Linked DNA regions of Methylomonas sp. 11b. The protein of the gene in region 1 binds, or shares a complex with, the protein of each later gene. Links are inferred from orthologs where the notes say so. Each region holds a gene or a part of one and is shown on either strand. Other genes may lie near its edges. The genes, in order: metK and groL.

The links.
Region 2: the proteins of metK (region 1) and groL are in contact, whole or in part, in a cryo-EM structure (PDB 8P4O), measured with the Escherichia coli proteins. The link is inferred for Methylomonas sp. 11b from one-to-one orthologs.

Annotation. Positions count from the first base shown.
Region 1 is NZ_KI911557.1:3,614,608-3,628,799, forward strand. Bases 1-2,786 are described here. They hold metK (methionine adenosyltransferase), read left to right. Parts: upstream 1-706; coding sequence 707-1,867; downstream 1,868-2,786. Other genes in these bases: rpoD (RNA polymerase sigma factor RpoD), read left to right, coding at 1-528; ahcY (adenosylhomocysteinase), read left to right, coding at 1,887-2,786. In the rest of the region: more of ahcY, read left to right, coding at 2,787-3,179; METH11B_RS0117395 (adenosylmethionine--8-amino-7-oxononanoate transaminase), read left to right, coding at 3,233-4,603; METH11B_RS0117400 (16S rRNA (uracil(1498)-N(3))-methyltransferase), read left to right, coding at 4,603-5,331; METH11B_RS0117405 (CPBP family intramembrane glutamic endopeptidase), read left to right, coding at 5,313-6,224; METH11B_RS0117410 (hypothetical protein), read left to right, coding at 6,326-6,631; METH11B_RS30185 (TraR/DksA C4-type zinc finger protein), read right to left, coding at 6,741-7,127; atpD (F0F1 ATP synthase subunit beta), read left to right, coding at 7,270-8,640; METH11B_RS0117420 (F0F1 ATP synthase subunit epsilon), read left to right, coding at 8,637-9,047; METH11B_RS0117425 (AtpZ/AtpI family protein), read left to right, coding at 9,050-9,325; METH11B_RS0117430 (lytic transglycosylase domain-containing protein), read left to right, coding at 9,462-10,541; METH11B_RS0117435 (F0F1 ATP synthase subunit A), read left to right, coding at 10,717-11,406; METH11B_RS0117440 (F0F1 ATP synthase subunit C), read left to right, coding at 11,409-11,675; METH11B_RS0117445 (acyltransferase family protein), read right to left, coding at 11,709-13,817; METH11B_RS0117450 (F0F1 ATP synthase subunit delta), read left to right, coding at 14,088-14,192. UniProt on the Escherichia coli protein: Catalyzes the formation of S-adenosylmethionine (AdoMet) from methionine and ATP.
Region 2 is NZ_KI911557.1:2,510,394-2,526,210, reverse strand. Bases 1-2,854 are described here. They hold groL (chaperonin GroEL), read left to right. Parts: upstream 1-534; coding sequence 535-2,175; downstream 2,176-2,854. Other genes in these bases: METH11B_RS0112115 (response regulator), read left to right, coding at 2,353-2,854; groES (co-chaperone GroES), read left to right, coding at 191-478. Also shown: more of METH11B_RS0112115, read left to right, coding at 2,855-3,099; zwf (glucose-6-phosphate dehydrogenase), read left to right, coding at 3,227-4,717; METH11B_RS0112105 (RNA polymerase sigma factor), read left to right, coding at 5,113-5,622; METH11B_RS0112100 (FecR family protein), read left to right, coding at 5,687-6,661; METH11B_RS0112095 (TonB-dependent siderophore receptor), read left to right, coding at 6,766-9,213; METH11B_RS0112090 (PepSY-associated TM helix domain-containing protein), read left to right, coding at 9,659-10,918; METH11B_RS0112085 (RNA polymerase sigma factor), read left to right, coding at 10,984-11,589; METH11B_RS26710 (FecR family protein), read left to right, coding at 11,680-12,669; METH11B_RS0112075 (TonB-dependent siderophore receptor), read left to right, coding at 12,861-15,350; METH11B_RS0112070 (PepSY-associated TM helix domain-containing protein), read left to right, coding at 15,560-15,817.

The DNA.
Region 1 (14,192 bases):
ACCCGTTCCATTGCTGATCAGGCCAGAACTATTCGTATTCCGGTGCACATGATCGAGACCATTAACAAGCTGAATCGCGTCTCCAGACAGATTTTGCAAGAATTGGGTCGGGAAGCCACGCCTGAAGAATTGGCTGAGCGTATGGAAATGCCCGAGGACAAAATTCGCAAAGTGTTGAAGATCGCCAAAGAGCCGATTTCAATGGAGACACCGATTGGTGACGACGAAGATTCGCATTTGGGTGATTTTATTGAAGATTCCAAGATGCTTTCGCCGGTAGAGTCTGCTACAATCGCCGGCCTTCGCGAGTCTACTCAAAATGTATTGGCGGGCTTGACAGCTAGAGAGGCCAAGGTGCTTCGGATGCGTTTCGGTATCAACATGAACACCGACCATACGTTGGAAGAGGTTGGTAAACAGTTTGACGTGACCCGTGAGCGGATTCGTCAGATCGAAGCGAAAGCGCTGCGGAAATTAAGACATCCTTCCAGATCAGAGCAGTTGAGATGTTTTCTTGACGGCGAGTAAGGCGTTTCTATTATTCGTAGGCTAGATAATTAAGGGCCCTTAGCTCAGTTGGTTAGAGCTTCCGACTCATAATCGGCAGGTCGTAGGTTCAAGTCCTACAGGGCCCACCACAGATAACAGGCCGTTTGCGCGGCCTTTTTTTATACGCGCAAGTTTTAATTTTGGCGAGGGTGTAACCGTGAATAAAAACTACCTTTTTACCTCAGAGTCTGTTTCGGAAGGTCATCCGGACAAAGTTGCTGACCAAATTTCCGATGCTGTTGTTGACGCCTTGCTGGCTCAAGACCCGCGTTCCAGGGTAGCCTGCGAAACATTGGTCAAGACCGGCATGGTGGTTTTGGCCGGCGAAATTACCACGAATGCTTGGGTGGATACCGAAGAATTGGTAAGAAAAGTAGTTTGCGATATCGGTTACGACAACGGCGAAATCGGTTTTGACGGTAATAGCTGCGCGGTATTGAATGCCATTGGTAAACAATCGGCGGATATTGCGATGGGTGTCGATGAATCCGAAGACCACGAACAAGGCGCCGGCGACCAAGGTTTAATGTTTGGTTATGCCAGCAACGAAACCGATGTATTAATGCCGGCCCCCATCACCTACGCGCATCGCTTGGTTGAGAGACAAGCCTTGGTGCGTAAGAATAAAACCCTGACATGGCTACGTCCGGACGCAAAAAGTCAGGTGACTTTCCGTTACGAAAACAACAAACCGGTCGCCATTGATGCAGTTGTTTTGTCTACCCAGCATTCCCCGGAGATCGGTGGCAAACAGCTTGAAGAAGCGGTGATGGATGAAATCATCCTGCCGACTTTGCCGAAAGAGTGGCTGCACAAAGACACCAAGTATTTCATCAATCCTACCGGGCAATTCATCATTGGCGGGCCTGTAGGCGATTGCGGTTTGACCGGTCGTAAAATTATTGTCGATACTTACGGCGGTATGGCGCGCCATGGTGGTGGTGCGTTCTCTGGTAAAGATCCGTCAAAAGTGGATAGATCAGCGGCTTACATGGGGCGCTATGTAGCAAAAAATATCGTTGCTGCCGGCTTGGCAGAGCGTTGCGAAATCCAGGTGTCTTATGCCATTGGTGTTGCGGAACCGACTTCCATCAGTATTGAAACCTTTGGTACCGGTAAAATCGAGGAAGAACGTTTGGTGCAAATCGTGCGGGAGCATTTTGACTTGCGACCAAAAGGTTTGATTGCGCAATTGGATTTGTTAAAACCCATTTATCGCCCAACCGCGTCTTACGGCCATTTTGGTCGCAACGAAGCCAGCTTCAGCTGGGAAAAAACCGACAAAGCCGAAGCATTGAAAGATGCGGCCGGTATTTAACCAGGATCAGGAAAATATTATGAGCCAAGCCGATTACAAAGTTGCCGATTTAGCCCTGGCGGAATGGGGTCGTAAAGAAATTAATATCGCCGAAACCGAAATGCCCGGTTTGATGGCTTTGCGTGCCGAGTTCGGCGCCCAACAGCCGTTAAAAGGCGCGCGTATCGCCGGTTGTCTGCATATGACTATCCAAACTGCGGTATTGATAGAAACGCTGACAGCATTGGGTGCAGAAGTACGTTGGTCGTCTTGCAATATATTTTCTACGCAGGATCATGCCGCCGCCGCGATAGCCGCTGCCGGTATTCCGGTTTTTGCCTGGAAAGGCGAAACCGAGGCCGAAGCTGAATGGTGTATCGAACAAACCATTATCGGCCCTAACGGCTGGCGTCCGAATATGATCTTGGACGACGGTGGTGACCTGACAACCATGATGCACAATAACTTCCCCGAATTGATGGCGGATGTGAAAGGCTTGTCGGAAGAAACCACCACCGGCGTGTTGCGTCTGACTGAAATGGTGGCGAAAGGTACGCTTAAAGTACCAGCCTTTAACGTCAACGATTCGGTCACTAAATCCAAATTCGACAACCTGTACGGTTGCCGCGAGTCTTTGGTCGACGGTATCAAGCGTGCTACTGACGTCATGGTGGCCGGTAAAATTGCCGTGGTCTGCGGCTATGGCGATGTAGGTAAAGGTTGCGCGCAATCGCTGCGCGGTTTGGGCGCCACTGTTTTGATTACCGAAATTGATCCGATCTGCGCATTGCAGGCAGCAATGGAAGGTTATCGTGTAGTAACAATGGACGAAGCGGCGCCTATTGCCAACATCTTTGTTACGGCTACGGGCAACGTCGGGGTCATTACTCACGATCACATGAAAGCGATGCGTGATCAGGCTATCGTCTGCAATATCGGCCATTTCGATTCGGAAATCGATATTGCGTCCTTACGCCACTACACCTGGGAAAACATCAAGCCGCAGGTCGATCATGTCATCTTCCCTGACGGCAAGCGCATCATCGTGTTGGCTGAAGGTCGTCTGGTGAATTTGGGCTGCGCCACGGGTCATCCTAGCTTCGTAATGTCCAACTCGTTTTGCAACCAAGTATTGGCGCAAATGGAGCTTTGGAGCAATGCCGCCAGCTACGAAAACAAAGTCTATGTGTTGCCGAAAAAACTAGACGAAAAAGTCGCGCGTTCGCACTTGGCGCAAATCGGTGTAAAACTAACCGAATTGACCAAAGAACAGGCGGCATATATTAATGTGCCGGTCGAAGGTCCGTACAAACCGGATCATTATCGTTACTAAGGATTAGGTCAATCCAACAAAAAAGGGGCGCAAGCCCCTTTTTTATGCAAGCTATGAATAATCAAACTATCGTTCAGCGAGATCTCGCGGTGCTCTGGCACCCCTGTAGTCAGATGAAGGACCACGATCCGCGGGCTTCTGCTCCGGATGGGTTGCCGTTGATCCCGATCAAATCCGGACAAGGCGTCTGGCTAGAGGATTTCGAAGGTAACCGTTATCTGGATGCGATCAGTTCCTGGTGGGTCAATCTATTCGGTCACGCCAATCCCATTATCAATCAAGCGCTACGAGAGCAGCTTGAAACGCTCGAGCATGTAATCCTCGGCGGATTTACCCATGAAGCCGCGCTAACACTGGCGGAAAAGCTGGTGGAACTCACGCCGCCCGGTTTGGATAAATGTTTTTACGCGGATAACGGTTCGTCAGCGGTCGAAATTGCGTTAAAGATGAGTTTTCATTATTGGCGTAATCTCGGACGAACTCAAAAAATCAAATTCATCACATTGGAAAACAGCTATCACGGCGAAACTCTGGGGGCTTTGGCAGTTGGCAACGTGGCGTTATACAAGGAAACCTACGCGCCGTTGTTGATGGATGTGATCACGGTAGCTGGCCCGGATTGTTACTATCGAGAAGAGGGCGAAAGCTGGGAGGCCTACTCCATTCGTCGTTTCGCCGCCATAGAGCAAGCTTTGGCGCAACATGCTGACGACGTTTGCGCGGTGATTGTCGAACCGTTAGTGCAATGCGCCGGCAGTATGCGCATGTATCATCCGGTGTACCTAAAATTACTGCGTGAAGCGTGCGATAAATACCAGGTACATTTAATTGCCGACGAGATTGCCGTGGGCTTTGGCCGTACCGGTACCTTGTTTGCTTGCGAGCAAGCGGCCATCAGCCCGGATTTTATCTGCCTATCCAAAGGCCTGACCGGCGGCTATTTACCCTTGTCCGCGGTATTGACCAGCAATCAGGTCTATCAAGCCTTTTACGACGACTATCAAAATCTAACCGCGTTTTTACACTCGCATAGCTATACCGGCAATGCATTGGGATGTCGGGCGGCATTGGCGACGTTGGGGATATTTGAACAGCAACATGTGATTGCAAGCAATCGTCATTTGGCGGGGCTTATGACCAAAGCGGTAGCTCGGTTTAAGGAACATCCCAACGTCGCGGAAGTGCGGCAAACCGGCATGATCGTCGCCATAGAATTGGTTAAAAATAAGCAAACCCGGGAAGCCTATCCCTGGCAACAGCGGCGCGGTTTAAAAGTTTATCGCTATGCTTTGAGTCGTGGCGTGTTACTGCGGCCGCTAGGAAATGTGATTTATTTCATGCCGCCTTATGTGATTAACGAGCAGGAGATACAGCTAATGACAGAAGTGGCCTGGCAGGGCATTCAACTGGCGGTGCAGGACTGATGCGGGTTTCTCGTTTATATGTTGTTGCATCGCTAAATGTTGGCGGGCGCATTGAACTGGATGAAGACGCGGCCCATTATGTGCGCAGTGTTCTGCGTTTAAAGCAGGACCAGAGCATCGTGTTGTTCAACGGGGAAGGCGGCGAATACCTGTGCCGTTTCAGCGAAGTCAGCCGTAAGACTGTTCGCGTCGAAATCGAGCAGTTCGTTGAGCGTAATGTCGAATCCCCTCTGGCGATCAATCTGGGTTTGGGCATTTCTCGCGGTGATCGGATGGACTGGGCGGTACAAAAAGCCGTTGAACTAGGTGTGACGCAATTGACACCCTTGGTAACCGAGCGTTGCGTGATCAAATTCAACGACGATAAAAAACAGCAACGCCTCCTACATTGGCAGCATATTGTCCAGCACGCGGCCGAACAATCTGGAAGAACTTACTGTCCGTCAATTGGCGAGATTGTGAATTTAGGCGATTGGGTGAGCGGGCAGCAAGGATTAAGCGTGTTTCTCGATCCCTATGCCGAGCAATCCCTTGCGGACCTGAAACCGGAAAACTCCCGTGTTACCTTGCTCTCCGGACCCGAAGGCGGCTTTAGCGAGCAAGAACGACAAATTGCCAAGGCAGCAGGATTCGTGCCGGTTCGAATGGGTGCCCGGATATTGCGTACCGAGACCGCGGTGTTATCGGCATTGACCGCTGTGCAAACCTTATGGGGAGATTTTCGTTGATCCGCTGGTTTGTCTATGCGTTGGCGCCGTTGGTCATATTGGTCATTGCGGCGATTATTGCCAGCATGTTGGGATCCGGTTTGCTGTGGATTGCCGGCGACGTTTTGCCGTTGGCAAAAGTCATCAGCAAAATTACGTTGGTTCTTTTGCTGCTGAGTATTTTTCCGCTAAAGAACTATCTGCAATTCACTTGGGCGGATTTGGGATTCGCGCCCAAAGCGGTGTTTTTCAAACAAATGGCTCAAGGTCTGGCATTGGGTTTATTGACCTTGCTGCCGGTATTGTTGACGCTGTATTGGCTGGATGTTCATGTCTGGGATGATACCCGGCATTGGACAGCGGGCAAAATCGCGGAAAAAATCGGATTGGGTTTGTTTTTTGCGATGCTGATTGCGCTCGGCGAAGAAATGTTATTTCGCGGCCTGCTGTTGGGTGCTTTAGGCAGGAAAATGTCAATTATGGCTGCCGTGACCGTCAGCTCAATCTATTACGCGGCGCTACATTTTTTAAAAAGTCAGTCGCAACCGGTTTACGCCGATTTAACGCCGGGCAGCGGTTTAAAATTAATCGCCGAAGCCTTTGCCAACTGGTTGAATCCGCTGATACTCAGCGCCTTGCTGGCTTTATTTGTCGTTGGGGTGTTTTTAGCAATCCTTAGAAGCCGGGTGCGGCAAAGTCTGGGCCTATGTATCGGTTGTCATGCTGCTTGGGTGTGGCAAATTAAGGTGAGCAGAGATTTGTTCAACGTCAATTTGCACGCAGATTCGCTATTTCTGGTCAACACCTATTACGACGGCGTGGTAGGCCCTTTGGTCAGTAGCTGGTTGGTATCGGCGTTAATCGTTTATGGGTTTTGGTCCCAGCGGCAAGCTAAAGTTGGACGCGGCGATTAGACCAAAACGGGATACCAACTTGAAAAAATGATTGCCAGATACCATGGTGTTTTGCAATATTTCTACCCATCATTTCCAGTGCATCATAAGAGGACATATTTATGCGCAGAGTCAGACCGAATACTTCCGTTCTTCTCTTCACTTTACTGGTCGCCGGTTGTGCAAGCGAGCCTGTCGCCCCAACAAAGCAGGCGGACAAAATTCTGTCCGGTGAACAAATGTTGCGGGATAGTCAGGGCATTGCGCAGTTGGGTAGCCGTTGGCAGGAAGGTAAGCAAATGGTCGAACGCGGACAAGTGATGCAACGTGAGGGTCAGATAAAGATCGACGAAGGCCGCAATCTGGTTGAGGAAGGCCAAAAAATCATGCGTGAAAGTGAGGAAGGTTATAAAAACATAAAACAGTAGGCAACCCGAATGCAGTAGCCGGATGCTTTTTGTAAAGTTTAGCGATGATAGAGTTTTTCAGTCCGGTGGCTGCCAGCGTTTAAGTGCTTTTGCTACCGGATTGATGCGGTTAGGCCGCGTTGCTGTCTTGAACCTTTGGGTTTTGCGGGACTAAGGTTAAGACGGGTTGGGATATTTTAGTGCTTGAGTTATGGATATCCCTGCATTCCAGCTGCGTGTTGTAGCAAAAAGCACATAGCGAAGTATTTGGCAAAAATTGCAATTCGTCTGGCGGAATTTCATCCCCGCACCTTGAGCAAAAGCTTAACTGCGTTGCCTTTGGTTTCATGTTTCCCCCTCTTTCTCGTGAAAATCGCTGCTGAGGATAAACGGAATATTTGTTGCCTTCTGTTGGAACGCCGGCATTTTTCAACACTCCGCGGTTAGGGCAATGTGATAAAGTCCAAAGTTCCTGAACTAACACCGGGAGACCGGCGCTAATCGGTGATTGCGACATAGTGCAAATATGCGAAATATCTAATGCGATTATCCAAGCAGTGAGGATTCCGTAGCAAGCTTTTTTCGTTGTTGGGCGCAAGAATCTAAAAAATATGCTACTCCAAGTGCTTTAGGGGGATTATGCGTCGGAGCAAGCTGCTATGACAGTTGAGATGAATCAGGTGGGGCGCATTGAGGCCGCGCAGGGGCCGGTGGTCGATGTGCGTTGCGAATATCTGCCGCCAATCGGTCAGGCGCTTGATGTGGTGAACGGTGCGGGTCGCTATGTGCTGGTTGTGTTTCAGCATCTGGAGCCTACGCTGATTAGGGCGATTGCCTTGCATTCGGTCTCGGGGCTATTTCGCGGCATGCCGGTGTTCGACCGTGGCGATGCTCTGAATGTGCCGGTCGATCCCAGTTGTTTGGGGCGCATGCTGAATGTGTTCGGCGATCCGCTTGACGGTGGTCAGCCATTACCAAATGGTGTTTTCCGCAATATCCTCTCTGCGCCGCCTCTGTTGTCCGACACTCTGCCGGCCTCGCAAATTCTGGAAACCGGCATCAAGGTCATTGACCTGCTTTGTCCGTTCGTGCGTGGCGGCAAAACCGGCTTGTTTGGCGGCGCCGGCGTCGGCAAGACCGTGCTGATGATGGAGTTCATGCACGCGGTCAGCGTGGCGATGCAAGGCGTATCGGTTTACGCCGGTGTCGGCGAACGCATGCGTGAAGGCCACGAACTCTGGCATGAAATGGCCGATGCCGGCGTATTACCCAAAGCACTGCTGGTCTACGGGCAAATGGACGAATCACCCGGCGTGCGCTTTCATGTGGGTTACACCGCTTTGGCGTATGCCGAGTATTTGCGCGATACGCTGGATACCGAAGTACTGTTTCTGATGGACAATATTTTTCGCTTCGTCCAGGCCGGCAGCGAAATTTCCGGTTTGCTGGGGCGGATGCCGGCCACGGTCGGTTATCAACCGACCTTGCTGACCGAGGTCGCGTCGCTGGAAGAACGTATCGTCTCCACCAAATCCGGCTCCATTACCTCGGTGCAGGCTGTGTATGTGCCGGCCGATGACATGTCGGACCCGGCGGTCGCTACCATCCTTGGGCATCTGGATAGCGTGGTGATCCTGTCCCGGCAACAGGCCGCAAAAGGCATTTATCCAGCCATAGACCCTTTGCGTTCCGGTAGCCGAATCATGGATCACCATATCCTGGGCGACCGGCACTATCAGGTGGCCCGAGCTGTGCGCGAGCATTTGTCGCGCTATCGGGAGTTGGAAGATATTATCGCCATGCTCGGTATCGAAGAGCTCTCGCAGGAAGACCGCCGTATCGTCGAACGAGCGCGCCGCTTGCAACGCTACCTGACTCAACCGTTTACCACCGTTGCCGACCATACCGGCATGCCGGGCGTAAGGGTGCCGCTAGCGCAAACCATCGCCGATTGCGAAGCATTTATGGACGGCAAATATGACCAGCTCAGCGAAGCCGATTGCTATATGAAAGGCGCAATGTCGGCATGAACGGTTTTGCGTTAACTTTGTTGGATAGTCGTGGCGCTGAGCATTTCGATACCGTCACCCAGTTTATCGGCGCCGATGCCGACGGCAGTTTCGGGATTTTGGCCGGACATATTCACTGCGTGGCCTTGCTGAGATACGGGCTAGCCCGTTTCAGCGATCAAGCCGGTGTCTGGCATTATTTGGCCTTGCCCAGCGGTGTGCTGCGCTTTGCCGACAATCAACTTACCGTTACTACGGTACGCTATTTTCTCGGCGAAGACCGCGATGCCATCTGCGAACGACTTGCGGCGGAAATGGCCCAGGCTGATTCCGAAGTACACACCGCGCGGGCTACGCTGTCGGAAATCGAACGTTCTTTGGTGCGACGCCTAGCCGAACTGAGTAGTCGCGGATCAGCAGGAATATAGACATGAGTTTTCGCAACAAACTAATCGAACACACCCGCCGCGATCTGCGGCGCCTGGAAGAAAAAACGCGACGTCCAGCGACTTGGGTAGGCATGTTGTTTTACGGCGGTACGCTGGGTTTGCTGTTTGTAGTACCTATCGTCGCCGGCGCTTATCTGGGGCGCTGGCTGGATACTTTGGCTGCTGGTTATTCGGTACGCTGGACGGTCAGTTTGATTGTGTTGGGTATTGTGGTTGGTGCCTATAACGTTTTTCGATTTTTGCAGGAAAAAAGCTAATTTTTTTCGGATTTATTCTTCACGAAAATTCGAAATGAGCGCTATTATTTATTGAAAATACACGAGGAATATTTTACGACTCTTCGGCGTAGCAAACTTTACATCGATCAATGTTGCATCCAATACCCAGACCAAAATGAAACCACCCTTGCTGCGTTTAACTCTTCCCTTATTAGCCTTGTTGTTACTCAATGCTTGCACCAGCAGTTCGCCGGTAAAGCGAGATAAAATGGTTTCGGTTAGGCCGAATATCGCTCAACAACGACCGGCTTATCAACCGCAACCGACCCCATATAAACCAGCGTTTTATACGGGGACTTTCCCAAAACCCGCAGCGTTAGAGCCGGCCGTGGATTTCTGGCGAAAAACCTATGCGGTCTGGCAACGTTCCGAAGTGGCTTTTCACGATGATCGTTATCTGGATGTCGTCTACGAAGTGATGACCTTGCCGGGCTATGTCGGGGAAGGCCTGACATCAGAGCAAAAAGACATGATCAGCCAGCGGCGCGAATACTGGAAAGCGCAACTGGCCGAATTGGAAAGTAAAGTGCGTTACGGTGCGGCGTTGAACGCCAACGACAGGCAATTGATCGCCAAACTGGAAAGTAACGGCAGATCACTTAACAGCGTATTGCCTGGCCTTAGCGACAGACTGCGTTCGCAGCGCGGCACGCGTGAGCGTTTCAAACGCGGATTGGAGATCAGCGGCCGCTATGATTTGCAGTTTAGAAAGACCTTCCGCGATGCCGGTTTGCCGGAAGACTTGGCTTATCTGCCGCACGTAGAATCCTCGTTTCAACCGTCCGCCAAATCTTCCGCCGGAGCGGTCGGCATGTGGCAATTTACCAAAGCCGCCGCCAAAACCTTCATGCCCGGCGGTGATCGTGTCGATCAACGTTACGATCCTTTCGTCTCCGCCAACGGCGCGGCCCGTTACCTGAGTTACGCTTACGGTAAGCTTGGTGATTGGCCGGCGGCTGTGACTTCATACAACCACGGCATCGGCGGGATGAAGCGTGCACAAAACCAAGTCGGCAGCGATTTCGTGCGTATCGTAGACTCTTATGACGGTCCCGCCTTCGGTTTTGCTTCCCGCAACTACTATGCGCAATTCCTGGCCGCCCGCGAAATTGCTTCCAACCCCGAACAGTTTTTCCGTGAAGGCGTCCGCTACGAAAGTCCGTTGGCCCCCGGCCAATATCTGGCTGTCGAATAAGTTAACCTTAGTGCTCCGGCCGTTTTCCGGGCGGAGCGCATAGCGCCCTCGCCAAGAGAGCTATCGTAAGAGTCAAATGTAGCTTGGGCAGAGCAGAGCGAAACCCAAGAAAATCAAAATGTTGGGTATCTAGGCTGGCTTTCGGCTATGCCCTTATGTTTATCGAGGTGCGGATATGAACAACTCAGAATCTGTCGCCAACACTGTTTTTCAACTCGGCCCACTGGCGATCAGTAACACAGTAATCACTACTTGGGGTGTGATGCTGGGCTTTGTGATGTTAACCCTGTTGCTGCGCTTCAGCCGTCAGCCATCTTCATTGCGAAATTTGCTCGAAGCGGTGGTCGTGGCGATAGAAGGCGCGATTGCCGAAGTCTTACCGGCGGCTTCAGTGCGGCGGGTGTTGCCGTTCGTGGCAAGCTTATGGCTGTTTGTATTGGTCGCCAATCTGGTGGGTTTAATTCCGGAACTACATGCGCCCACCCGCGATTTGTCCGCCACCGCCGCGCTGGCGGTGCTGGTGTTCGGTTCCACGCACTGGTTCGGGATTCGAGATCGCGGCTGGCGGCAGCATTTTCGCCATTACGCTGAGCCCAGCATCATCCTGTTACCGTTCCACATCATCAGCGAGTTTACCCGCACCCTGGCTTTGGCCATCCGCCTATTCGGCAACATCATGAGTCTGGAAATGGCGGCCTTATTGGTGCTGTTGATCGCCGGCTTCCTGGTGCCGGTGCCTTTATTAATGCTGCACGTGATCGAAGCCGTGGTCCAGGCCTATATCTTTGGTATGCTGGCGCTCATCTACATCGCCGGTGCGTTGGAACCTAGCGAATCCGATACATCCGCAATTCCCGAGGAATAGCCATGAACGACATCCATTTATTCAGCATGATTTCCACCGGCGTGGCCGGTCTGGTGATCGCCCTTGGGACGATGTTGCCGGCTCTGGCAATGGGTAAGGCCATCGCTGCCGCTTTGGAAGCCCTGGCTCGTCAGCCGGAAGCCGAAAAAACTATCACCCGTACCCTGTTTATCGGCTTGGCGATGATAGAGTCGTTGGCGATTTATTGTTTGGTGGTGGCCCTGATCGTGTTGTTTAGAAACCCGTTATTGGAATATTTTTTAAAATAACCCACGTCAGATTACATAGAGCGGTCCATTCGGTTACTTGGACTCTTTGCTCAGCCATTCAGCGAATTTGTCGAAAATAAACTTACTGCCGCGCATGGAAAGATGGTCGTCGTCGTAAAAATAAGACATGTCATCGTGCATGCCGCCGCAAGTCGATTCATCGCATAAATATTCGTAGGCGGGAAAAATCTTAATCCGCTTATGCGTGGAGGCATCGATAGCATCGACAGCTCTTCTGTAGTTTATATTCCGCTCTTCAAAAGACTTTCTGGAGACATCGCACTCGGGCAGGGCTCTTTCGGTAATGCGCAGCGGGCGCTCGTCCACACAGTTTTTGGCACTTACCCCAATCTCCGGTACGTCTTCAATAAAAACCACCGATTTGCCCAGCTTTAAAATCTCATTGATGGTTGCGACATAGCCGGAAACAAATTGATTGTAATTTTCCGCCAATACATCATCCGGGCTTTTAATAATCCGATAGACGTTTTTTGTTTCGGTATTGCCGAATCCAGAACCTTCGATATACATTGCGCCTCTGGTCGCAAACACCACGCGCTGAATTGATGGGAATTCCTTCAGCAGCTTCAGCACGATAGGAACGACTACCCGGCATCTGGTCGATTTTTCTGCAAATTCTTCCGTGGGATTAATGCTCACCAGATCGATAAACGGCAGGCAGCCATTGACGGCTACCAATGCCAGATCGTTCGAGCCTTTGGTAATCGAATCGTAGACAAATTGCGCAGCATGACTATCGCCGACCACCAGCGTTTTTGGCGTAGCCGTGGTAAAGCGACACATCAAATAATTGTAACTGGCCCCTCCCAATACCCCCTTACAGCGCTCATCGACCCAGTCTTCCGGCGTGTTGTAGAGTACTGTGCCGTTCACGTCGGCATACATCTTGGTTTTTGTCTGCGCATCGGCTTTACGAAACTCCAGGCCATCCCGAGAATATGAAGCGTAGCCGACATAGCCGATACCGAGCATCAACAGCAGCAGTACCGCCGTCTTGGCTCTGCTGTGACTACCCAAACGTATCGGTTTTTCCACCAGTCTGTAGGTCAGCCAAGCCAATACCACGGCCAGCAACACCGCAATGGCGCGGATATTCATACTGGGCACTTCGGTCTCGATGATTTGCGCAAAAGATAGGAGAGGCCAGTGCCACAAATACAATGGAAAACTGATCAAGCCGAACCATACCGCTAGCGGGTGGGATAAGACGATGCGATTAACCCAGGCATTGGGTCCGGCCGATATGATCATGACCGCAGCCAACATCGGTATCACCGCCCAACGGCCAGGGAAATTGAAATCTTTATTGATGATGAAAAAGCCGAAGGCTAACAGCAGTATGCCCAGAATAGACAGCGCGTTGGCCAGCGTCTTGCCGTCGGCGGCGTGAGAGTGTCGATAAACCGCGCAAGCCAACCAACCGTCAAGCTTCAGTTTGATAGAAGAGAACGAGTCCTTCTTGTAGAGCGTCATCCAAGCCAGCAAACTACCGCATAACAGCTCCCAAAACCGGGTTTGTGGAGAATAAAACGTCGCGACAGGATGGGCGATGACGCCTGTGATATTCAGGCCGAAAGAGACGATGGCAATCAGAACCGTAATGGTCAGCAGATTGAAATTCCGCTCCCAGGCAAACCAAAGCAACAAGGGCCAGACGATGTAAAACTGTTCCTCAATGCCCAAACTCCACAAATGCAGCAGCGGTTTAGTCTCACCGGAGTTGTCGAAATAGCCGGCCTCGCTCCATAGCACAATGTTGGAAACGAATCCCGCGCCGGCGGCAATATGCTTGCTCAACTGCTTGTACTCGTCGGCAAACAGCGCGAACCAGCCGAAGACATAACACGCAACTAAGACCAGAATCAGTGCCGGGAAGATTCGCTTAACCCGGCGGGCATAAAATTCGGTGAAGCTGAATGTACCCTTTTCCAGGTTCTGAAAAATGATGGTGGAGATGAGATAACCTGAAATCACAAAGAAGATGTCTACACCTATAAATCCACCTTGCAAGCTCTTGGGAAAGGCGTGAAAGGCGATAACCGAGAGAACGGCAATGGCTCTCAAGCCGTCAATATCGGGCCGATACTTGGGGTGTGACAGATGTTCTTGCAAAGAGGTCATAGGGTAACGAAATGCTGAGTTGGTTCGGGCTTCCCGTCTTATTTGCCCTGGCTTAGGTGGTCGGGCAGGCTCGAATCCGGAAAGTCGGGCGGTATTCTAAGCCGTAAGTATTCGAGCCTCAAGACGTGCCTAAATGGCAAGCTACGCGGGCTAAATTTTCAGACATCAAAGCCATTGCGGGGTTTAAGATAGCGGAGAAACAAAAAATCGGCGGTTTTTTCGGAACAACGCCGCAAGTTCATATCCAACAAAACGGGTTACCCATCCATGATGCAATTCGACTGGACAACCTTTATCCTGGAAATCCTCAATTTCCTGGTCCTGGTGTGGATACTGCAACGCTTCCTGTATCGCCCGGTGCTGGCAATGCTCGAT
Region 2 (15,817 bases), 1.1 Mb from region 1 along the record:
AGTGAGGCGCAGATGATGCCAAAGAGCTTGACAGAGTGCAAAAGCCGGATATTATTAGCACTCGTTGCTAGAGAGTGCTAATAAACTTGAGGCCGCTTAAAAGCTCGCTTCTTCCGTAAGGGGTAGCTTTTTTTTAAATAGCTTTATTAAGTTTTTAACCTTTAACTTTATCTACATTAAGGAGACATTGATGAAAATTCGTCCGTTACATGACCGTATCGTCGTAAAACGCGTTGAAGAAGAAACCAAAACCGCTGGTGGCATCGTGTTGCCCGGTTCAGCTGCAGAAAAACCAAGCGAAGGTGAAGTTTTAGCAGTCGGTTCAGGTAAACCGTTAGATAACGGCCAAGTACGTGCCCTGGAAGTTAAAGTTGGCGACAGAGTGTTGTTCGGCAAATATTCCGGCACCGAAGTTAAAGTCGATGGCGAGCAATACATCGTCATGCGCGAAGAAGACATCATGGGTGTTTTGGGTTAATCCCAATTCGTTCGACACACTCTTTTTCAATTTAACCAATATCTCAGGAATAAGAAATGGCAGCAAAAGACGTAAAATTTGGTGGCGACGCTCGTGCATTGATGGTGCAAGGCGTTAACGTTCTGGCTAACGCAGTAAAAGTTACTTTGGGTCCTAAAGGCCGTAACGCTGTGTTGGATAAAAGCTTTGGCGCGCCAACCATCACCAAAGACGGTGTATCGGTTGCGAAAGAAATCGAATTGAAAGACAAATTCGAAAACATGGGCGCGCAAATGGTTAAAGAAGTTGCTTCTAAAACTTCTGATGTAGCCGGCGACGGTACTACAACTGCGACCGTTTTGGCTCAAGCCATTGTTAACGAAGGTTTGAAATCAGTCGCAGCGGGTATGAACCCAATGGACTTGAAACGCGGTATTGACTTAGCTGTTACTGCAGCGGTTGCAGCGATTCAAAACGCCTCAACCCCTTGCACAGACAACAAAGCTATCGCCCAAGTAGGTACCATCTCTGCAAACTCTGACGAGTCTGTCGGTAGAATCATCGCCGAAGCGATGGAAAAAGTCGGTAAAGAAGGTGTTATCACTGTTGAAGAAGGCACCGGTCTGGAAAATGACCTGGATGTAGTGGAAGGTATGCAGTTCGACCGTGGCTACCTGTCTCCTTACTTCATCAATAAACAAGAAAGCATGAGCGTAGAACTGGACGACCCGTTTGTCCTGTTGTACGACAAAAAAATCTCCAACATCCGCGAATTGTTACCGATTCTGGAAGGCGTAGCTAAATCAGGCCGTTCCTTGTTGATCATTTCTGAAGATGTCGAAGGCGAAGCCTTGGCAACTCTGGTTGTTAACAACATGCGCGGCATCGTTAAAGTCGCCGCTGTTAAAGCCCCAGGCTTCGGCGATCGTCGTAAAGCCATGTTGGAAGACATCGCGGTTCTGACCGGCGGTGTGGTGATTTCTGAAGAAGTGGGTCTGTCTTTGGAAAAAGCCGACATCAGCCAATTGGGCACTGCAAAACGCGTCCAAATCAACAAAGAAAACACCACCATCATCGACGGTGCTGGTAACGAAGATCAAATCAAAGGTCGTGTTGCGCAAATCCGCGCGCAAGCCGATGAAGCCACTTCCGATTACGACCGTGAAAAACTGCAAGAGCGTTTGGCCAAACTGGCTGGCGGCGTAGCGGTTATCAAAGTCGGTGCTGCGACCGAAGTGGAAATGAAAGAGAAGAAAGCTCGCGTTGAAGACGCGCTGCATTCAACTCGCGCTGCGGTTGAAGAAGGTGTGGTTGCCGGTGGCGGTACCGCGCTGATCCGTGCATTATCTGCGCTGGAAGGCTTGAAAGGCATCAACCACGATCAAGATGTGGGTGTCAGCATTCTGCGCCGGGCGATGGAAGAACCTTTGCGCCAAATCGTCAGCAATGCTGGTGACGAAGCCTCTGTGGTCTTAAATGAAGTCAAAAAAGGCACCGGTAACTTCGGTTACAACGCGGCAACCGGCGAATACGGCGACATGATCGCAATGGGTATTTTGGACCCTGCGAAAGTCACCCGTTCTGCCTTGCAAAATGCAGCTTCGGTTGCCGGTTTGATGATCACTACCGAAGTAATGATCGCCGATGCGCCAGCCGACAACAAAGCCCCTGCAATGCCTGATATGGGCGGCATGGGCGGTATGGGCGGCATGATGTAATCGCCGTTCGGCCTCGGCCAGAAAACCCCGGTTGCCGCGAGGTGCCGGGGTTTTTTATTGCCTAGCGCTTTTGGTGTGGAACGTTTTACGATGTATTGCCATGCAATAGATTGATTTTTGCTGCGAAACATTCGATAACGGTATCAGGAAATTATTCTCAGCTCGAAGCTATTAACCATGACCAACGATTTTTCGATTCTGATTGCCGACGACAATGAAATCAATCTATGGCTATTGCGCGAGCAGTTGGAATACTGGACGACGAATATCACGTCGGCAAAAGACGGGCGGGAGGCCTGGCAATTATTGCAAAAACGCCGCTACGACTTCATCTTCCTGGATGTAAATATGCCGTTTTTGAGTGGTTTCGATGTCGCCGTAAATTTGCGCGGCACCGAAAACTACAATCGGCAAACGCCGGCAGTCGCCGTCACGGCTCACGCGCAAAATCAGCAGCAGGAACGGGCGATTGCAGCCGGGTTTAACGAATGTCTGGTCAAACCGGTCCGCCTTTACCAGTTGGAGCAATTGCTGGTGCGTTGGCGGCAACATGAGCCAGTGAATGCCGAGTATTATGCCGGGCAACTTTTGCGTAAAGCCCAGGATAATAAGCAGTTGAGCCAAGTCCTGATGGTCAAATTATTTGAGCAGTTGCCGGGATTAATACTTGAGATCGAGAAGGCCGTGGACAATGGCTTGCTGCAACAGGCTTGGGAGTTGAACCATAAACTGCATGGCACCTTTTGTTTTTACGATTTTGCCGACTGCCTGGCGGTCGTCGAGAACTTGCAAAAAGCATTGGCACAAGCCGACGCAGAGTTGGTGCGCCAGCGCTTTAGTACGATGAAAATTAAGCTGGTTCGGCTTTTGGATAATCAGGATCAAGTTCTGAAATATCTGGGTGACGATGGCTGCATACTATGACCAAGGTGAATCTGGCGTGGTTTTAACTTGGCCACTTTTAGCGACTGCCGCGCTTTCCAGTTCGACGCGCCCGCACAAATGATGCAAACTGCACCCTATATTGCAAAGTAAAGACAAGGTAGCTTTTATGAATACAGACCCCTGCACTTACGTCATTTTCGGTGCTACCGGCAATTTGGCGCGGCTGAAGCTGATGCCCGGCTTCTATCATCTGGAGCTGGAAAAAAAACTGCCGGAAGGTACGCGTATCCTGGCGGTGGGCCGCCGTCCCTGGGATAGAGCGACTTGGCTGGCGGAAGTGAAGACCTTACTGCTAGAACAGGCAAATACGCCTTTGGACGAGGCCGTATTCAACCGTTTTGCCGAAAGGCTGGATTATCATCGCGGCGATCTTGATCAGCCGGAATGCTATAAAACCCTGGCGGAAACGCTAAACGCTCAGCCGCGATTTTCCCGCAATATGGCCTTCTATCTCGCCATCGGTCCCAGCGATTTCGGCAACGTCATCGAGTCCTTGAGCCAGGTGGAACTGCTGAACGAAGAATATGGCTGGCGACGAGTGGTGATCGAAAAACCGTTCGGTTACGATTTGGAAAGTGCGCAGGCCTTGCAAAAACGCCTCAGCCGGTACTTGAGCGAAGACCAGATTTACCGCATCGACCATTATCTGGGTAAAGGTATGGTGCAGAACGTATTGGTGTTTCGTTTCGCCAATGTCATGTTGGAACCCTTATGGAATCGAAATTACATCGATCATGTGCAGATCACTCACTCCGAAGAGCTGGGTATAGGTAGCCGCGGCGAATATTACGACAGCGCCGGAGCGATGCGCGACATGTTGCAAAGCCATCTGTTGCAACTGTTGACGCTGGTGGCGATGGAGCCGCCGGTGTCTATGGACGCTGAATCGCTGCGCGACGAAAAAGTCAAAGTGCTGAAGTCCATTCGGCCGATCCCGAAATCGGCCGTGCATGCGCATGCCTTTCGCGGCCAATATGCCCGAGGCAATATCGACGGTCATAAGGTGGTTGGCTACCTGGAAGAAGCCAATATTCCCGCTGACAGCAGTACCGAAACCTATGCGGCGATGAAATTGTTGATCGACAACTGGCGCTGGCGCGGCGTGCCGTTTTATTTACGTACCGGCAAACGCATGGCCAAGGGCCAGTCTTCGATTGCGATTTGTTTTCGGCATCCGCCCTTTCAATTTTTCCGCGATACCCATGTGCAGTGTATGACGCCAAACTGGATATTGTTGGGAATTCAGCCGGAAGAATGCATCCGCATCGAAATGACTGTCAAGGAAGCCGGATTGGAAATGCGGACCCGCACCACCAGTCTGGACGCGAGTTTTCGCAATCCTGACGAACGCCGTGTCGATGCTTACGAAGACTTGTTGTTGGACGTCATGAAAGGCGACCGCTCGCTATTTTTGCGTTTTGACGAAGTGGAATACGCTTGGCGTATCGTTGACCCAATTTTGCAAAATTGGGTGACCGAGCGGGATTATATCGCCACCTATCCGGCCGGCTCCTGGGGGCCGGAAGAAAGCCGCCGCTTGTTCGAGAAGGAAGACCAGTATTGGCGCAGTTCCTTGATGCCGGAGTGTCAGCCGTAACAAAGGCTCCTGCGGTTTCTGTTAGCCATTCTTACCACGATGCGGTAGCGCCCGGTTTCTTCCGTCTTGCGGATTATTAACTCGACCCTTAACTGCCGTTCGCCCTGTCGAAGGGCAAACCAGCCTGAGCTTCGACACGCTCAACTCGTACGGAATATCAGTGATATACAGGGTCGGGTTGATAAGTGTTTCGAGCCAACGAAAAACAAAACTGCGTGAAATGCCGTGGGGGTGTGGCATTTCACACGGTTTTATGAAGTCCACCAAGCCTCAGATTTTTTCCGAACCAGCACAAAGCCCTTATTCTCAGGCCTTTAAGTCTCTGAATCCAGTCATGGCGTGAACTTTGCTGCGCCAAATGCCACGATTAACTCCAGCATGGCCTGGCTTCGCGCATGGCATTTTCAGACCACGATATTTACCGAATTTTTTTAAGTACCCGCCCGCAAATCCAGCGTTTTTTGCGACAGCGCATTCGTTGCGACGACACTGCGGCCGACCTGATTCAAGACATTTTTTTGAGATTGACGCTGTTGAAGCCACCTCCCGCCAGTGAGATCGAAGTCCAGGCCTGGCTGTTTAAAGTGGCATCCAATCTATCTCTCGATCATCTGCGCACGCAAAAACGCCGTTATGAACTGCTTGATCAATATCTGGGCGACGAAACCGACATCGACGCTTCGGCAGCGCCGGAGCGGACGGCGGAAGCGCAAGATCAATTGCGGCACATTCAGCTGGCACTGGCCGATTTGCCTGATCAATGCGCCGAGATTTTATACTTAAGCCGTATCGAGGGCTTAAGCCATATTGAAATTGCCAAGCAACTGAAAATTTCGACCAGTTGGGTGGAAAAACAGCTGGCAAAAGCGTTGCTGCATTGCCGGCAGGCTGTTGATAGCCAATGAGCTTAGTGTGGATTTAAGCGCCGTGGATCGTTATAGTAAATATCCCGCTCCAAACAACGCCGTAATGAACGAAACTTCTTCAACTCGCCGAGAAGCCTTGCAGCAACAAGCCGTTGCCTGGCACGTGCGCCTAAAGTCCGGTGCTGCCGATGACACGGTATTGGCTGAGTTCGAAAACTGGCGGTCGCAAACCCCCGAACACGAGCAAGCCTATCGTGATGTCGAGACCCTTTGGCAACACCTGCCGCGGTCGCTGCTCGCTGACCGGCAACGCCGCCGCGCGCTGGCGATAAGGCAGCGGCGAGGGCGTAGGCTAAAGCGCGGATTCGGCTTGGCTGTGGCCGCTTCGCTGCTGCTGAGCGTGATGAGTGGTTTTTATCCGGATTACTTGCAACATCCGCTGGCAGACTACCGTACCCGCATCGGCGAGCAGACCTCAATTACGCTGGCCGACGGCAGTATCGCGCACCTGAATACCGATACCGCCATCGATGTGTCAATCAATGCCAATGAGCGACGCATTGAATTGCTGCGCGGCGAGGCCGAATTTGACGTGGCGCATGACGAGCACAAGCCGTTTCGGGTCGTATCCGGTTCTACGTCCACAGAAGCGTTGGGCACCCGCTTTATCATCCGTTACGACGGCCAAGCCGGCGCGGTTACGCTATTGCAAGGCAAAGTCCGTAGTAGCAGGCCGTCCGCGCACGGTGCGCAAGCCGATAGCGCCACACTGCAACCCGGCCAACAACTAAGCTTCAATACCGAGATGTTGGGCGTGCCGCAAGCAGTCGAATTAAGCAACGCCGACGCCTGGCGCCGTGGCCGCTTGTTGATGAATTTCGTACCGTTAAAACAGGTTATCGCCGAAATCAACCGCTACCGGCGCAGCCAAATCCGTTTATTGGACGACAGTCTGGCGGAACGCGAAGTGAATATCGCCGTGGACATCAAGCAAATCGATGTCTGGCTACAGGCTTTGCAGCAAACTTTGCCAATCAAGGCCGTTGAAGCGGGGCCGTTCGTGTTTTTGCAGTCTTGATGGCCGGCTTTGCTGCCTGCGACAATTTGCCACACATCCTTTAGTACGGCTCAGCCAGCCGCCAATCGTTCTCAGCTAAAACCCACTCAAACTGAGGACACATCATGAGAAAAACCGGAAACCCAAGCCGGACGCGAAAAGCCCAAACTAAAGGCTCATCCGCCATCGGCGCATTGCCGCTTTGTCTGGGCTTGATAACCGCTGCGACGCTGCCGACGGCTCAGGCCGAAAGCCTCAGCGCCACTAGCGAAAGCCGCACCTACAACATCGCCGCGCAGCCTTTGTACTCCGCACTCAGCACACTGGCTGAACAGTCCGGCGTGCAGTTTGTTTACAACTCGGAGTTGGTGAAGGGTATCGATTCGCAAGGCGTCAGCGGCAATTATTCATTGGAAGGTGCTTTGAAACGTTTGTTACAAGGCTCGCAAGTTTCCTATCAATTCAGTAACGGTAATACCGTGACACTGCATAAATCGGCTGCGCTAGAGCCGCAGTCGAATGCCGCCACTTTGCCCAGTGTCACGGTGACCGGCTCGGAGATTTACGCGGATACCGACCCTTACAACCCCAGCTACACCCGAAGGGTGACCGCGACGGCCACCAAAACCGATACCCCGCTGATGGAAACACCGGTCAATATTCAGCTGATCCCCAAGGCGGTGCTGGACGACCAGCAAACTATACAGATGACCGAGGCCTTAAAGAATGTGGCCGGTGCCACGTTTAGCAATGGATCAGGCGCATTGTCCGACGATATTTTTATACGTGGATTTCGTAGCCGTACTTATTTCCGTAACGGCTTGCGGAGCGGCGACGCTAATAGCTCGGTAGGGAATCGACAAATGGCCAACGTGGAGCAGCTGGAAGTGCTCAAAGGCCCGGCCGCCGTTATGTACGGTCGAATGGAGCCGGGCGGCATGGTCAACGTCGTGACCAAACGCCCGCTAAATACGCCCTATTACGCATTACAACAGCAGTTCGGCTCCTTTGATCTGTATCGAACCACCTTGGATGCCACCGGACCGTTGACCCAGGATGATACCTTGCTGTACCGATTTAACGGCTCGTTCGAGAACAGCGGTTCTTTTCGCGAATTTGTCGATAAAGAACGGACTTTTATCGCACCGATGATTACCTGGAATATCAGTCCGCGGACCCAAGTCAGTCTGGAAATGGAATACCGCCACGACAACCTGATTTATGACAACAACACTTGGCCGTTTGTCGACGGCCAGTTTATCGGTATGGACAGATCGCGCAATTTGATGGAGCCGGCACGAGTGAATGTCGAGGAAAAGCTGATCGGGCTGGATTGGTCGCATCAATTCAACGACGATTGGAATATCAAGCAGCGCTTTGTAGCCAATCTACAGGACAGGGCGGAGAACTGGGTAATGGGGGCGTCGGATACCTTGACGCCGGACAATCTGTTAGCGCGCCAGCAATACGAGGTAAGAACTCAGGACAATACCTATTACACGACGCTGGACGTCACCGGCCATTTCAAAACCGGCCCGTTGGCCCATACCGTGCTTATGGGCGGAGATTACTATCGTACCGACATTGTCAGCAATCCTTATATCGCCACGTTGGCACCGATCAACGTCCACAATCCCGTACACACCGTCGAACCGATAACAGCCTATACGCCAGCCGGCTGGGCCAGCAACAACAGCGCGGATTTTGTCGGCCTGTATGCCCAGGATCAGATCAAATTGCCTTACGGTTTTCATGTGATGGGCGGCTTTCGTTACCAATACGTCAAGCAATGGGACAATTTGAACCACACCGAACAGCCGGCCGACGACGATGTCACGCCTAGAGTCGGCGTACTATGGCAAGCTCAAGATTGGTTGAGTCTGTACGGTAACTACATCGAAAACTTCGGCGTTTCCAACCAGTGGGCTACTACACTCACAGGCAAGCCGCTGCCGCCGGAAAGCGCGCAGCAATGGGAAGTAGGCAGCAAATTCGAATTTTTCGGCGGCAAACTCAGCGCAACGCTGGCGTACTACGACATCACCAAACAAAATGTCGTCACTCGCGACCCCTCTGACTTTACCGGCAATTTTTCAATAGCCGCCGGCGAAGTACGCAGTAAAGGGCCGGAAGTTGACATCCGCGGCGAGTTGCTGCCGGGCTGGAATCTGATCGCTACCTATGCCAATTTCGATACCCGCGTCAGCAAGGATAATAACGGCCTGGAAGGCAATCGGCTTTTTGCAGTACCTAGAAATGTCGGCAGTTTATGGTCGACCTACGATTTCCGGCAAGGCGATTTACGCGGATTAAAAGTCGGCGGCGGCATCAGTATGCGCGACGGCGCCACCGACGGCTCCCGTAATGGCTATCAAACCGCCGGCTATGCGACAGTCGATCTGTTGGCCGCATATTCTTGGAAAGTCGAAAAATCCAAAATCACCGTCCAGCTAAACGTCAACAATCTGCTCGACAAAACCTACTTTCCGGATGCCTACTGGAGCGGCGCCAGCAGTACGCGCACCATCGGCACGCCGCGCTCTTTGCTGGGGTCGGTCAAGGTGGAGTTTTAAGCTTCAATGCCTTTTTTCTGTCGGGTTCAATAAGGATTGCCGCCCAGAGAATGGACCACGTCAAAGTCTGACTTGTTCATGTTGGGGCTGAGGTACAGCGCGCATGAGACCGTTGGGGCGAGGTAACGAACCCCTACCTAAGCTCTATGAATCCACCGATCCTTTCCAAAATGCGCCGCCGCGCGTCGGCATTTACCCTGGTGCGCCTTTGACGGCGATGGGAACGGTGCGCTTGGAGTTCTAGCTGGCTCGGGTTAGGCAGATGTCAGAGTCAAGCAGGTCGGGGCTTGCAACCTCGACCTAAATGTTTCAAATCCACTTGGCCTGCGCACCGCCAAGTATCAATCAAACGACAATTGGCATGGGGATTTTCTGTGCTGAGACGTCCTATATAACAACCTGCCTTTGCCTTAGCACGACTATCGCTTAACTTCGACTAAAAACCATGAACATCAATGCCAATTATCTAAGGGCGACACCTCTACACCATTCGTCAAGCCCGCACTTGACCCGTTTGAAAGCCCGGCGCCAACGCTGGTTAACCGTCCATCTTTGGTTGGGATTGACACTGGGTCTGCTGCTGTCTATCTACGGTATCACCGGCAGTATTTTGGTGTTTCATGCGGAAATCGAAGAATGGCTGCACCATGAAATGCTGGTGGTGCAGGCACCGGTGGATGCGGAGTATCGACCCTTGGCAGAAATTTTCGCGGCCGGCAAGCAGGCGGTGCCGCCAAACGCCAAATATAACTTCGCCACCTATCCGCGGAACGAATTCGCGGCCTTCAAACTGCGGTACGCAGTTGCCGACGCTGACGGTTCGCTGGAAAATTGGGAAGTTGCCGTTGACCCGTATACGACTAATGTGACGGGTAAGCAACTCAAGAGGCGTTCCCGCGACTGGCTGCCCAGCACTTTTATAGGCTTGATGTTTGAATTGCATTTCGCATTGTTGATTCCGGGAGACATCAGTGAGCCGATAGTCGGCGTGTCCGCCGCGTTATTGATTATCTCGACCTTGACCGGCCTGATCGTCTGGTGGCCGCTGACCGGCAAATGGTGGCAGGCGCTGACTTTTAAGTCTGGTGCCGGCAAGGTGCGCTTTAATTACGATCTGCACAAAACTAGCGGCATTTACACGCTGCTGGTGCTGATACCGGTGTTGTTTTCCGGGATTTATATGGTGCTGCCGCATAACGTGGTGCCGGTTTTGGAGTTGTTCTCGCCGGTGACATATCGCTATTGGTATCAGTCCAAACCGCCCTATCCCGACGCACCGGCGATAGGCATGGACCAGGCGGTGGCGATTGCCTTTAAACAGTATCCGCAAGGCCGGCCACACTGGATTTACGGCGCCACCGAGCCTACCAAAACCTACACGGTCTGCCAGGACGGCGTCGATGTGCCGGGCAGTATTTTGCAACGCCGTTGCACGGTGATCGACCGCTACACCGGCAAGATTCTGGATCTGGACGACCCCAGCCTGCCGACCGCCACAGCCGGCGAAATTTTCACCCACTGGCAATGGCCTTTGCATTCCGGCCAAGCCTTCGGCATGACCGGGCGGATTTTGGTGTTTATCACCGGATTGGCTTGCCCGGTGTTGTTTGTCACCGGTGTGATCCGCTGGTTGCAAAAGCGGCGAGCAAACAGCCTACCTGCGAAGATTAATCGCGACCGAAGCGAGTCAAATAACACAGTTTAAAAGATCGAGGTGCTAACCGTCGCGGAGCTTAGAGCAAAAATTCTTCAGCATTCCAGGCGTCACCTATGCGGAGGGCCCATCAGTTCAAGTCGGGCGCGGATATTGCTATTCAAAAAGCCACACCTTGGCCGCCCTGCGTTACTTGTCCTATGCTTGAATTGACCGCCACCGACATTGCCGACCTGATGCATAAGCATCGCCGCGAATTATTGGGCTTTCTGTCGCAACGCATCAGCTGCGCGGAAACCGCGCAGGATATTTTTCAGGAGACGTTTATCCGCTATGCCGGCTACGGCGGCAAAGACCGCGTCGAAAACCCCCGCGCCTTTATTTTCCGCATCGCCGCCAATCTGGCCACCGATTATCTGCGCAGCCACAATCGCCATTCAGGAAGAGACGTCGAAGACTCCACCGATGACGAGGCGGAGGGCGGCGAGCAATCTGTCTTATCCGTCGAACGGACCGTCATGTCGCAACAACAGCTGGAGCATTTGATCGCCGCGCTGGACGAGTTATCGCCCAAATGCCGGGAAGTATTTATTCTGCTGAAGCTCAAGCATTGTAGTTATGCGGAAGTGGAGCAAAGGCTGGGCATCTCGCAGACCATGATTTTCAAATATTTGACCCAGGCCCTGCGCCATTGCCGGCAGAGGATAGGCGACCTGGATTGAACGGGATGCCTTTATCGGCAAACACACCTATGTTTATCCGGCCGGCGTTTTATAATCCGATTCCCGAACCGACCGCGGCGCAGCCTTCTTATGAACCAACCCATCCCGCCTTTCCCCGACGCCGACGCGAATGCGCAAGCCGAATACTGGCGAGCTTTGCGCGAATCGCCGTTCTTCGACAGCGAGCAGGATCAACGCTGGCGAGCTTGGTTGGCGGCCAGTCGGGAAAATCAGGAAGCCTGGCGCCAGACACAGCAGTTTTTTGACTGTATAGAGGGCTTAAACCCGGCGCAAATCAACCAAATCGAACGGGAAGTAAGGGCCTCGAACGGAACGCAACACAAAACGCCTGCCCGAACACTGCCCAAGCGCAGCCTCCGGATGTTGCCGATTGCCGCCTGCCTGATGCTGGCCTTTTGTTTGGGTTGGGCATTCAGCGCCGGTTTCTTTGCCGATTTCCGTACCGGCACCAGCGAACAGCGTCGAATTCAACTCAGCGACGGCTCTTCGGTAATCCTGAATACTGCTTCGTCGTTGTCGGTGGAATTTTCCGAAAGACAACGCCTTATCCGCCTGCACGGCGGCGAGGCTTATTTCAAGGTGGCCGCCGATGCGGCCAGGCCGTTCGAGGTGGTGACGAGTGGTGGCCGGGTCAGGGCCTTGGGTACGGCTTTTGATGTTAAACAATGGCAGGGCGACCTGGCGGTGACGGTCTACGAACACAGCGTGCGCGTCGCGTTCGCCGATGGCGAGACAGTGGAAAGTCTGGCGGCAGGCCAGCGCGTTGCATCGGCTGGCGGTAAAGCCGGACTGCCGGAAAGCGTCAATCTAAAGCAGGCCGGTGCCTGGCAAGAACGGCGCCTGGTGTTCAAGGAAAAGCCGCTGCGACAAGTGGTGGATGACCTGAACCGCTACCGTCCCGGAAAAATAATCATCGCCGATCCGGCTCTGGCCGAGCATTTGGTCACCGGCATATTCGACGCCGACGACCCGGAAGCGGCGTTGAATGTCATCGAAAAAACCTTGGCTGTCAGCGAAACCCGCTTGACCGACGCCTTGGTGATCTTGCGCCGCCAATAAGTTTTCGCCGCGTTGTTTTCCTGGTCAATGGTCGCGAAACCGCGCCGTTTGGCCTTCGGCTAAATAAATTTTCTCATCCGGGTTATAAAACCCACTTGCTCGGTCGTCTTTGCTTACGAACCCACACGGATACCGCGAAGGAGCGCCTTCTTCGCCAGCCGTTATCAGCGTATTTAAAGCCAGGAGGCCGGATGAGTCAGCGTTATTCCTTTGTTAACCCTCTCTGTTTCACCCTTTTTGCCGCAACTCTAAGTGCCAGCCCCTGGTGCGTGGCGGAGAGTGAAATCAATTTTGCCATCCCGGCCGCGCCGTTGGCCGACGCCCTGCTGCAATTTTCCGAGATAAGCGGCGTCAAGGTGTTCTTCAGCTCGCAATTGACCGAAAGGCTGCGCGCCAATGCCGTGCAAGGCCGTTATACGCCGCAACAGGCATTACATAAGCTATTGGACGGCTCCGGTCTGGCCGCAAAATCAGCGGGTGACGGTACGGTAACCTTGGAAAATTCGACAAAGTCGGTAGAGCCGCAATCGGCTAATTCTACGACTTTGCCGACGGTGACGGTAACAGGCAGATCCGGCTATGCCGACAGCGATCCTTATAATCCGGACTACAACCGCACCAGCGCCAGCGCCGCCACCAAAACCGATACGCCGATCATGGAAACCCCGGTATCGATTCAGGTAGTGCCCAGGGCAGTGATGAACGATCAAAAAACCACCACCATTAAAGACGCGCTGGAAAACGTCAGCAGCATACGTCCGCAATCGTCCTTGGGTTTAAGCAACGCCTATATTGTCCGTGGCTTTAGGAACGGCCGGGTTTATCGCAACGGCTTGATATCCAGCGGCTTGAATATCGGGGAAGGCGCTCAATACGAAACAGCTAACCTTGAGAGCGTCGAGGTACTGAAAGGCCCCGCGGCGGTTTTGTTTGGCCGTATCGAGCCCGGCGGCTTAATCAACTTGGTCACCAAAAAACCTCGCGACGAGGCCTATTACTCGGTGGAGCAGCGTTTCGGCGCTTATGATTTTTATAGAACCGAATGGGATGCCACCGGCCCTATTTCGGGAGATAAGTCGTTGAGCTATCGTTTTTCCGGTGCTTATCAAAATAACAAATCGTTTCGGGATTTTAATTTCAATGACCGGGTTCTGGTAAACCCCTCTTTGACCTGGCGACCCAGCGATGCGACCGAACTATCCTTGGATTTGGAAGCCTTGCACGAGGACACCCAGGTTGACAGAGGCTTATTTGCTATCGGCAATCGCCCGGCGCCTATTCCCGTCAGCCGCTCTTTCATCGACCCCGACGATCCTGTCGACACGAACTCCAAGGTGAACCTCGGCTTCAATCTAACGCACGCCTTCAATGAAAACTGGACCTTGCGTAATCGGTTCCTGGCTTCGTTTGTTTACGATAAAAACACCTCCGTCAAACCCGCTAACGGCTTTACAGTCGAACAGTTTTTCGATCCGAATACGGGTAATCGCCGCTATGCGCGGAATATATTTTCTCAAACATCGGACAGCGAAACCTATACGACCAATCTGGATTTAACCGGAAAATTCGACTTAATGGGCGTCAGCCATCAAACCTTGATTGGCGTCGATTATTTGCGCGCAGTCGGCAGCTATGAATTCTATGGCAACTATCAGGACCCCGTGCCGGGTTTGGAGATAGATATTTATAATCCCCAATACGGTATCGATCAGGCCTATTACGCCAATGCGCTGGCAACGCCCTCCGACGGCGGGACTAACCATTACCTGTTCCGGGATGACTGGTACGGTGCGTATTTTCAGGACCACATTACCCTATGGGATAAAGTGCATATCCTCGGCGGCGGCCGTTACGATTGGGCCAGAACCGGTGTGGGAATGGGCGATTCGGCCAGTACTGCCGACGCCGCTCTGCCTTCGCGCCGGGATGAAGGCTTTAGTCCACGGGTGGGTGTTCTTTATCAACCCTGGACCTGGGCCAGCATCTACGGCAATTGGACCACTTCTTTCGGCGCCAATAATGGCATAACAGCCACCGGCGCGACGATTAATCCGGAAATCGGCGAACAATTCGAAGCCGGGGTTAAAACCGAGTTTTTCGATCAGCGCTTGTCCACAACCTTGGCGTATTACCATTTGACCAAAGAAAACTTGATGACCCGCGATTTCAACAGCCCGGACCCGTTCGCTAGTGCGGCTATCGGTAAAGCTCGCAGCCAAGGTATCGAGCTGGATATAGCCGGACGGCTTACCGACGAGTTCAGTATCATCGGCAACTATGCCTTTACCGATGCCCGTATCACCAAAGACTTTTCCGGTCTGCAGGGCCATCGTCTGAATAACGTGCCGGAGCATTCCGGCAGTCTTTGGCTCAAATACGATATTCATCACTACGAACCGTTGAACGGTTTGAGCTTTGGCTTGGGCATGTTTGCCGCCGGGCAACGGCAAGGCGATAACGACAACACGTTTGCGTTACCCGGCTACGCCCGCTTGGATGCCTTTGCCAGCTATACCTATCAACTGGGTAAGTCCCGGTTGATTACGCAATTCAATATCCGCAATCTGCTGGATAAAACCTACTACGAGTCTACCGATCCCTTCCAAAACGCCCCGCCGCGCGTTGGTATTTACCCTGGCGCGCCACTCACGGCCATGGGGTCTGTGCGCTTGGAGTTTTAGTTCGTTCCGGCAGGCAAATTCGACATCTGAACAGGTCGGGTTTACACGCTCGACCTATATGTTGCTAATTCACTTGACCCGCTCGCGACATCCGAGCGGACAAATATTGATCAAATGACAATTGGCGTGGGGGATTTTCTTTGCTGGGACGTCCTATTGATGACCACCCGCCTTTGCAAGCACGACCAAATTTGTTTTCGACTAAAACCATGGACATCAAAGCCAATAACCTAACGGTGATAACTCTTCGCCATACGTCAAGCCAGCGCCTGACTATTTTGAAAACCCGGCGCCAACGCTGGTTGACTGTCCATCTCTGGCTAGGGTTGACGCTGGGCCTGTTGCTGTCGATCTACGGCATCACCGGCAGTATCTTGGTATTTCACGCGGAAATAGACGAATGGCTCAATAGCGAACTGTTGACCGTGGTTCCTTCTGAACAAACCGCCAGTTACCAACCGTTAGCG